DNA from 3 places in the Duganella rhizosphaerae genome. Region 2 is predicted to be linked to each of the others. Evidence: predicted binding sites of a transcription regulator. Region 2 holds the regulator's gene; each other region holds the start of a gene.

Evidence for each region. Region 2 encodes HrcA, which represses chaperone genes, less so after heat shock. Its sites were predicted from a motif close to TTAGCACTCNNNNNNNNNGAGTGCTAA; they were not measured.
Region 1: the regulator HrcA is predicted to act here: its motif matches at 1,407-1,433, upstream of groES (co-chaperone GroES).
Region 3: the regulator HrcA is predicted to act here: its motif matches at 1,775-1,801, upstream of rpoH (RNA polymerase sigma factor RpoH).

The regions. Positions count from the first base shown of each region.
Region 1 covers NZ_BPWK01000012.1:203,095-206,365, reverse strand. The annotation lists gene groL (chaperonin GroEL) at 1-983, opposite strand, end outside; gene groES (co-chaperone GroES) at 1,032-1,322, opposite strand; gene RUGAMON1_RS23550 (MauE/DoxX family redox-associated membrane protein) at 1,665-2,165, shown strand; gene RUGAMON1_RS23545 (hypothetical protein) at 2,158-2,712, shown strand; gene RUGAMON1_RS23540 (sensor histidine kinase) at 2,732-3,271, opposite strand, start outside.
Region 2 covers NZ_BPWK01000007.1:126,814-130,084, forward strand. The annotation lists gene RUGAMON1_RS16665 (metallophosphoesterase) at 1-227, opposite strand, end outside; gene RUGAMON1_RS16670 (HAD family hydrolase) at 335-1,042, shown strand; gene hrcA (heat-inducible transcriptional repressor HrcA) at 1,111-2,127, shown strand; gene fur (ferric iron uptake transcriptional regulator) at 2,197-2,625, opposite strand; gene RUGAMON1_RS16685 (outer membrane protein assembly factor BamE) at 2,893-3,271, shown strand, end outside.
Region 3 covers NZ_BPWK01000002.1:269,480-272,750, forward strand. The annotation lists gene RUGAMON1_RS05145 (hypothetical protein) at 1-257, opposite strand, end outside; gene RUGAMON1_RS05150 (hypothetical protein) at 394-657, shown strand; gene rpoH (RNA polymerase sigma factor RpoH) at 790-1,689, opposite strand; gene ftsX (permease-like cell division protein FtsX) at 1,959-2,879, opposite strand; gene RUGAMON1_RS05165 (cell division ATP-binding protein FtsE) at 2,876-3,271, opposite strand, start outside.

The sequences.
Region 1 (3,271 bases), on a different contig from region 2:
TCCTTGCCGATTTCGATGCGCTTGGCCTGGCCCAGCTCTTCCAGCGAGATTTTTTCCAGGGTCATGCCGACTTCTTCAGCAACCACTTGACCGCCGGTCAGGATCGCGATGTCTTCCAGCATGGCCTTGCGACGGTCGCCGAAGCCTGGGGCTTTGACTGCGCAGGTTTTCAGGATGCCGCGGATGTTGTTCACAACCAGGGTCGCCAGCGCTTCGCCTTCGATGTCTTCGGCGATGATCAGCAGTGGACGGCCGGCTTTGGCGACTTGTTCCAGTACCGGCAGCAGATCGCGGATGTTCGAGATTTTCTTGTCGCACAGCAGGACGAATGGATTGTCCAGTATAGCGACTTGCTTCTCTTGGTTGTTGATGAAGTATGGCGACAGGTAGCCGCGGTCGAACTGCATACCTTCAACGATGTCCAGCTCGTCGTTCAGCGACTTGCCGTCTTCCACGGTGATGACGCCTTCCTTGCCGACTTTTGCCATCGCTTCAGCGATGCGGTCGCCGATCGACGAATCCGAGTTGGCGGAGATCGAACCAACCTGGGCGATTTCCTTGGTGGTGGTGCATGGACGGGCGATGATGGCGATCTGCTCGACGGTGGCAGCAACTGCCTTGTCGATGCCGCGCTTCAGGTCCATCGGGTTCATGCCGGCGGCAACGAACTTCATGCCTTCGCGCACGATGGCCTGGGCCAGCACGGTGGCGGTGGTGGTGCCGTCGCCGGCGTTGTCGCTGGTGCGGGAAGCAACTTCCTTGACCATTTGCGCGCCCATGTTCTGCAGCTTGTCTTTCAGTTCGACTTCTTTAGCGACCGACACGCCGTCCTTGGTGACGGTAGGGGCGCCGAACGAACGTTCCAGCACCACGTTACGGCCTTTAGGGCCCAGCGTGACTTTGACCGCGTTGGCCAGGATGTTGACGCCTTCAACCATTTTGGCGCGCGCTGCGTCGCCGAAAATTACTTCTTTAGCTGCCATGTTGTTTCTCCAGAATTAGGTGAGTACGATTGCAAACGTGCGTGTCAATTACTTGACGACGATTGCCATGATGTCTTCTTCGCGCATGACCATCAGTTCCTGGCCGTCGACTTTGACGGTTTGGCCGGCGTATTTGCCGAACAGGACGCGGTCGCCTACCTTGACATCCAGCGGACGGACTTTGCCATCTTCCAGAATCTTGCCATTGCCGACGGCGAGTACTTCGCCTTGATCCGGTTTTTCAGCAGCCGCATCAGGGATGATCAGGCCGGACGCAGTTTTGGTTTCCTGGTCGAGGCGTTTGACGATTACGCGATCGTTCAAAGGGCGAAGGTTCATACAAAACTCCTTAAATTAACAATGGTACAGTTTGTTGCCACACCAACAAGGTTGCTGAGGCGGAAAGTTTGGCCGAGAGCGCTGTTAGCACTCCCTTGGAACGAGTGCCAATTATAGGGACGACCCTGCCGTATTTCAAGACGCAAGGTTGGTGTGTGTGCAAATAAGCGCAAAAATGACGCAGATATGTGCCTTAAATGGAATGTTTTCTTATTTGGTATTGAAGTTGACAATGTTTATGCAAACTCCTACTATTGCCAAGATGCAAACAGAGACTTTTCGACAGTCTTACTCGCAAAACTGGACTGTGGAGCGTTGGCCGCGATGAACGTTGACCAATTCATGAGTGAGATCCTGCGCTATTTCGTCGCCCTGCTGATGCTGGCCGCCGCCACGGCCAAGCTGCGCGACCTGGCCGGCTTCCGCGACAATCTGGCCAGCCTGTTCGGCATGGGCCCGGCGTTGCGCGCGCTGGTGGCGCCGGCGATTCCGGTGGCGGAGTTGGCGGTGGCCGCGCTGCTGCTCGGTGGCCTGGCGCGCACCGGCTTGCTGGCCGCGCTGCTGATGTTGTGCGGGTTCACGGCGCTGGTCGGGTACAAGTTCTCTACGCAAAGCGTGGTGCGCTGCAGCTGCTTCGGCGAGGCGGAGCGTTCCCTGTCCGGCCTGGACCTGCTGCGCAATGGGCTGGTCATCGCGGCGATTGGCGCCGGCCTGATGCTGCCGGCCGGCGCGGCGCTGCCGCTGCACGCCGCGCTGCTGGCGGCCTCGCTGGGCTTGCTGGTGTGCGTGATCGCGGTCCACTTCCATGAAATCGTCCACTTATTGAGCCCCGGCGATGGATAGCCAGATACTCTATCTCACCCTGGCGTTGCTCGCTTGCGGCTTGGCGCTCAACCTCAAGCTGACGCTGTCGGTGCTGCAAACGAGTCGGCGCGAGCGCGAAACGCCGGAACCGCTGCGGCCAGGCGAGCCGGTGCCGCAGGTGCCGGCGCGTGTCTTGGCCGGCGGCGCAACACATGGGTTGAGCGCCAGCGGCCAGGCTTCGGCGCTGCTGTTCTTGTCGAGCAAATGCCCCAAGTGCAAAACCAAGCTGGCCGAGATCGGCCAGATGCTGCCGCAGGCCGAGCAAGCCGGGCTGGCGATCTGGATCGTCAGCCATGAGCCGGGCTGGCGCGTGCGCCAGTTCCTGGGCGGCGCCTTCCCGCTGTCGCGGGTGCTGCGGGTGACGCTGCGCGACTACCGGCTGCTGAACGCCATGATGGCCTCGCCGGCCTATCTGATGGTCGGCCATGACGGCGTGTTGGAAGCGTCCGGCATGATCGGCGACGACAATTGGCAGGACTTGCGGGCTCAGCTGGCCGACAGCAACGAGGCGCCGCTGCCGGCCTGACCGCGTTCGCCGCCAGGGCTCAGGCCGCGGGCAGTGTCAACCGGAAGCGCACCCGGCCCGGCTCCGCCTCGGCCAGGTCCAGGCTGCCGCCGTGGGCGATGGCGATGTCGCGCGCCAGCGACAGACCCAACCCGACCCCCGGCACGCGGCGCTGGTGGGCCTGGTCGGCCCGGTAGAAGCGGTCGAACAGCCGGTGCCGGTGTTCGGCGGCGATGCCGTTCGATGCATTGCCGACGTCGATGCGCCATTGTTCGTCCTGGTGCCGGGCCGACAGCGCGATCCAGCCGCCCGGCAAGCCATATTTGACGGCGTTGCTGACCAGGTTTTGCAACACCTGGCACAGCAGCTCGGCGTCGCCGCGCACGGCGATGCGGTCCGGCAGGTCCAGCCGCACCGCGCGTTCGTCATCGAGCAGGCCGATGTCCTCGGCCAGTTCGTCCAGGGTCGGCCGCAGGTCGAGCGGGCACATGGGGATGGCCAGCTGGCCGGCGTCGGCCCGCGCCAGCAACAGCAGCTTGCGCACGATGCTATCCAGCCGCCTTACCTCATCGAGCATATT
Region 2 (3,271 bases):
GCGGCCGGCGCGCGCACGGCCATCGGCTGCGGGCGCTGGTCGATGACGATGTCGGGGCAGGCGGGGGCGTCGATCAGCACGCGCGCCACCGCCGCGCCGTGCTCGCCCAGCACCACGAAGGAGGAAAAGGCCGGCGCCTGGCCGACGCCGGCGCAGCCGGTCAGCACGGCGCTCAGCAGGGGCGCCGCCCAGCGGCGGCAAGTCGTCACGAACGTTGTCAAAGGCACGGCGGCTCCAGCTTGGTAATCCGATAATTTACCATGCCGTCGCCGGCTCGTCGCCATCCCGCGATCGGTGCGACAATACGCAGATTCCACATTTCTGTCTGCCCGCCATGAGCCCACGCCGCCCGCACGTCCTGCTGTTCGACCTTGACGACACCCTGTGGCCGATCGCCCCGGTGATCGCGGCGGCGGAAACCAGCTGGCACGCCTGGCTGGCCGAGCACGCGCCGGAAGTGACCCAGCGCTACTCGATCGCCGAGCTGCGCGCGCGCCGCATGGCCTTGCTGGAGCAGCGGCCGGAGCTGGTGGTCGACCTGTACCGGCTGCGCCGCGTGGCGCTGGAGCAGGCCTTCGCCGAGGCCGGCGCCGACGCCGCCCACATCGACGGCGCCATGCAGCACTTCCACCTGCGGCGCAACGCCGTCACGCCGTACGCCGACGTGCTGCCGGCGCTGGCCGAGCTGCAGGCGATGCTGCGGCTGGGCGTGATCACCAACGGCAACGCCGATCTTGAAGTCATCGGCCTGCACCACCATTTCGAGACCGTGCTGGCCTCGGCGCGCTTCGGCCGCGCCAAGCCCGACCCGGCGATCTTCCTGGCCGCCTGCGCGGCGATGGGGGTGGCGCCGCAGGACGCAGTCTACGTCGGCGACGACCTGCGGCTGGACGTGCAGGGCGCGCAGGGCGCGGGCCTGCGCGCGGTGTGGATGAACCGGGCCGGCAGTACGGCGCATCTGGAGGCCGGCGTGGCGCCGGACGCCATCTGTGCAAGTTTCGATGCACTTCTGGCATGGGTGCGGGGGCAAATGCAGCATTGACGCCACGCAACGGCCCCTGTCCGGCGCAGAGCGTGCATAATAAGCAGAAATACCATCAGTGAATGAACATGCAACTCGAACCACGCGCACAAACCCTGCTCAAGGCTCTCGTCGAACGCTACATCGCGGACGGCCAGCCAGTGGGCTCGCGCGCCCTGTCCAAGATCTCCGGGCTGGACCTGTCGCCGGCGACCATCCGCAACATCATGGCCGACCTGGAGGAACTGGGCTACGTCGCCAGTCCCCACACCTCGGCCGGCCGGGTGCCGACGCCGCGCGGCTACCGCATCTTTGTCGACACCCTGCTGACGGTGCAGCACCTGGACGAGCAATCGGTCGAGGGCCGCATGCGGCTGCAGGCGCCGCAGCCGCAGAAGATGATCGCCAACGCGGCGCAGATGCTGTCGTCGCTGTCGCAGTTCGCCGGCGTGGTGCTCAGTCCGCGGCGCGAATCGGTGTTCCAGCAGATCGAATTTTTGCGGCTGGGGGAGAAGCGCATCCTGCTGGTGATCGTCGGCCCGACCGGCGACGTGCAGAACCGGCTGCTGCTGACCGACGTCGACTACAGCCCGGCGCAGCTGGTCCAGTCGGCCAACTACATCAACCAGAACTACGGCGGCCTGGCCTTCGACGAAGTGCACATGCGGCTGCAAAACGAAGTGCGCCAGCTGCGCGACGACATGGGCCGGCTGATGCAGGCGGCGGTGGAGGCGGGCAGCGAGGCGATGGCCGACAGCTCGGACGACATGGTCATCTCCGGCGAGCGCAACCTGTTGTCGGTGAGCGACCTGTCGTCGAACATGACGTCGCTGCGGCAGATGTTCGACATGTTCGAGCAGAAGACGGGATTGATGCAGCTGCTCGACGTTTCGAGCAAGGCCAGCGGCGTGCAGATCTACATCGGCGGCGAATCGAGCCTGGTGCCGATGGACGAGATGAGCGTGGTCACCGCGCCCTACATGGCCAACGGCAAGATCGTCGGCACCCTGGGCGTGATCGGCCCGACCCGCATGGCGTATGAGCGGGTGATACCGATCGTCGACATCACGGCCAAGCTGTTATCGAACGCGCTCAGCCATAACTAAACCCGGCAAGGCGGGGTCTGACCCCGTACGGGGTCAGACCCCAGGCTCAGTCGCCGTGCGGGGTGAAAATCAAGCGCGGTGCGGACAGGCGGTCTTGGTGCAGTTGCCGTAGATCGCCAGCGCATGCTCGGCGATCTTGAAGCCGCGCTCCTTGGCCACGATCTGCTGGCGCGATTCGATTTCCTCGTCGAAGAATTCTTCCACCCGGCCGCAATCGAGGCACACCAGGTGATCGTGGTGCGAACCTTCGTTCAATTCAAAGATCGCCTTGCCGGTCTCGAAGTGATTGCGGTTCAGCAGGCCGGCCTGCTCGAACTGGGTCAGCACGCGGTACACGGTCGCCAGGCCCACGTCCATATTGTCGGACAGCAGGATCTTGTAGACATCCTCGGCGGTCAGGTGGCGCACTTCGCTGTTCTGGAAGATGTCCAGGATTTTGAGGCGGGGCAGCGTAGCTTTCAGGCCGCTGGCCTTCAGGTCGGTAGGATTGTTGCTCATGATGGCGACTCTTAGTGTGATTGGCGATAGCGAGCCGACAGTTTAACGCACTCCGGCAGCCGCCGCACCATCGGCGCCGCGACGCGCCCTCCGGCGTGAAATTTACATTTGCAATGTTTTACAATTAATCTTTATAAAACAAGGACATAGTTCCGGATTTGCTGGATAATGCCATCTCTCCGAGTGCCCGCGCAGCCCCATCTCGCACCTTGTGCTTTATGATATAGCGTTTTTCGGCACTTCCGCTCGATCAGATTGAGGACAACCATGCGCGTCACCCAGGCTTTATCGCAGTCTTTGTTGCACCGTTTCACCCGTCGCGCGCCATTGCTCGCCGGCGCTGTTTGCGTCGCGCTGGCCGCGGGCGGCTGCGCGTCCAACACCACGCTGGGCGAGAAATCGACCGACGTGAAGGAAACCGGCACGACGCTGGACGCCAACAAGGGCGCGCAAACCACCACCATCACCAAGCTGCAGAAGTTCATGTGGTTCTTCTCGCCGTATCGCCCCGACATCCAGCAGGGTAACTTCGTCTCCGAAGAGATGTTGTCGCAGCTGAAGGCCGGCATGACGCGCGAGCAGGTCCGCTTCATCTTCGGCACCGCGCTGCTGACCGACCCGTTCCACGCCGACCGCTGGGACTACG
Region 3 (3,271 bases), on a different contig from region 2:
CCGACGCGGCAGCGGCTGTCGTTGACGCGCTCCAGCTTGAGGCTGGGCGCGCCGGCGGTGGCGCCGCTGACGCCGGGCGTGGCGGCCGGCGCGATGGCCACGCTGGCGCCCTGGGTCAGCACGTAGGTCTGCGAGAACGCCTGCGGCGCGGCGGCGGCGCGGTTGACGGCGGACGCGGAACCGCAGGCATGCAGCAGGGCCATCACCGCCACCAGCAGCGGCAGGATGATCAACTGCCTTAACAATGTAGATTTCATAAATACCTCTTCCCTCGAAGTAGACGGCAAGCTTAGCAAAAAGATCATGCCGGCGGCGCACGAACCGCAGCTTTGCAGCGCTGGGTCAAACTATGTGCCGTAGAATAGGGGCCCTGAATCACATTGACTGAACAAAATGAAAAAGACTGGCATGGCGAAAAGCGACGCTAAAAAATTAATGGGCCAGATGTCCGCCCCTGGCGCCGCCAGCTTCGGCAAGGTGGCCGAGGTGGTCGACAAGCGCGAGCAGCGCAAGCGCGATCAGGCTTTGGGGCTGGTGCCGTTCGCGGTCAAGCTGAACGGCGACCTGGTGCAGCAGCTGCACGCCAGGGCGAAGGAACGTGACGTCGACCTGAACCAGCTGGTCGGCGAGCTGCTGGCGCAAAGCCTGGCAGCGTAAGACAGGAAAAGCCGCGCGGCGCGAACCGGGCGGCTTTTTTTACCCCGCACTGCCAACTGGGGTCGGACCCCGTTCGGGGTCCGACCCCCAGGCGGCGCAGCAAGCGTATCGCTCACTGCAGACGGGGTGGGTTCAGACGTAAGCGGCCAGCGAGCCCTTCATTTTTTTCAGCGCCGCCACTTCGATCTGGCGGATGCGCTCGGCCGAGACGCCGAATTCCTCCGCCAGCGTGTGCAGCGTGGCGCCGGAGCCGTCGTCGTTGGCCAGCCAGCGGCTTTCGACGATGCGGCGCGAACGGGCGTCGAGCTTGCCCAGCGCTTCTTCCAGGCCTTCCGATTGCAGGCGGGTCACCTGTTCGGCTTCCAGCACGCGGGTCGGCTCGCTGGCCTCCGACGACAGGTAGGCGATCGGCGCGAACTTGTCGTCTTCGTCGTCGTTCGGCGATTCCAGCGCGATGTCGCGGCCGCTCAGGCGGGTTTCCATCTCGATCACTTCTTCGCGCTTGACGTCCAGCAGCTTGGCCAGGCTGTCGATCTGGGTCGGCGTCATCGCGTCCAGGCCGGTCTTGTGGCTGCGCAGGTTGAAGAACAGCTTGCGCTGCGCTTTCGTGGTCGCCACCTTGACCAGACGCCAGTTTTTCAGGATGTACTCATGCATCTCGGCCTTGATCCAGTGCATCGCGTACGACACCAGGCGCACGCCCTGGTCCGGATCGAAGCGCTTGACCGCCTTCATCAGGCCGATATTGCCTTCCTGGATCAGGTCGGCGTGCGGCAGGCCGTAGCCCAAGTAGCCGCGGGCGATCGACACCACCAGGCGCAGGTGCGACAGCACCAGTTCCTGGGCGGCGCCGAGGTCGTTCTTTTCCTTGAGGCGCTTGGCCAGCGAAATTTCATCGTCGTGCGTCAGCATCGGCAGGCGATTGACGGCCGAAATGTAGGCGTCCAGGTTGCCCAGGTTGCCAGTGAACCCGAGTCCCAGGGCGCTATTGGTCGCAGGTACCAAGGCAGTCGGTGCGGACATCATAGTCATATTCATTCCTTCGCTCGATGATATTGCTTATTCTTAATGTTGCTTGATGCTGTAGAGAACTGTTTTGCTCTTCAGTCCACGTATATTAGCACTCTCCTTCGTTGAGTGCCAATCACCCGATATTAATTACTTCGATAGCAAAAGGCTATGAGGTTTTTCAGCATCATGGTGGTCTTTGATCAAGCATGCGCGCCGGAGCTTAGGCAGGACTTAATGCTAGGCGGCGGGGAGGGAGCCTTCCGTGCGCGCACGCACGGAAGGGCGGGGGATCAGTTCAGGCGGGACAGGTGGCGCTGCACCGACAGCAGCGCGCCGACCAGGCCCAGGCCGGCCGACAGGGCCAGCAGGCCGGCCATGGCCAGCGGCGGCAGCGGCGCCAGCTGGAATTCGGAAGCGTACAATCTTGCAAATTCGGCAATCGCGATGTTCAGCGGCCGCAGCGCCAGCGACACCGCGCCCAGCGCCACGCCGCCGGCGCACAGGCCCAGCAGGGCGCCGGTGTAATAGAAGGGACGGTGGATGAAGCTGTCGGTGGCGCCGATCAGCTTGGACACCAGGATTTCCTCGCGCTGGGTCATCACCTGCAGGCGGATGGTGTTGAAGATCACCGCGATCACCACCGTGCCCAGGGTGGCCGCCAGCAGCAGCAGCGCCAGGCGCAGCACGTTGAGCAGCGCCGCCAGCCGCTTGACCCAGGCCGAATCGACCTGCACCGTGTCGACGCCGGGCAGGGCGCGGATCTGCTCGGCCAGCTGGTCGACGTCGCCGCCGGCCTGGGCGTTGCGGAAGGCGTCCAGCTTGAGCACATAGCTGTCGGGCAGCGGGTTGTCGCCCAGCGTGGACAGCACGTCGGCCAGGCCGCTCTTGTCCTTCAGTTGGTCGAGCGCCTTTTCGCGCGGGGTGAAGATGATCTTGGCCTGCTTGTCGCGGACGGTCTGGCGCAGCGCCACGGCCAGCGCCTCGGCCTGCTCGCGCGGGGTGTCGAGCTTGAGGAACACGCTGATCTCGGGATCGACCGACAGCTGCTCGGACATCGGACGCACGTTGTCGAGCAGGGTGACGCCGGTGAACGGCAGCGCCAGCGCGATCGCCACCACTAATATGTTGAACAAAAAGCCGCCCGGCGAGCGGCGCAGGTGGACCAGCGCCGCGGCCAGCGCGTAGCGGTGTTGTCGGAACCACAGCGTCATGCCGGCACCTCCAGTTGACCTTGCTTGAGATGGATGACGCGCGCGGCCGCGTCCAGCATCTGCTCGTCGTGGCTGGAAATCAGGCAGGTGACGCCGACCGAATGGAAGGCCTTGAGCGCGTCGAGCACCTGGTTGGCGCTGGCGCGGTCCAGGTTGGCGGTCGGTTCGTCGGCCAGGATCACTTGCGGGCGGTTGACGATGGCGCGCGCGATCGACACCCGTTGCTGCTCGCCGCCGGACAGGGCCAGCGGCTGGGCGTGGGCGCGCTCCAGCAGGCCGACCTTGTCGAGCGCGGCGCGGGCGCGCTGCTCGGCCTGGGCGCGCGAGGCGCCCGTCACCAGCAGCGGCAGCATGACGTTGGCCAGGATGGAGCGGTCGGTGAGCAGCCGTTG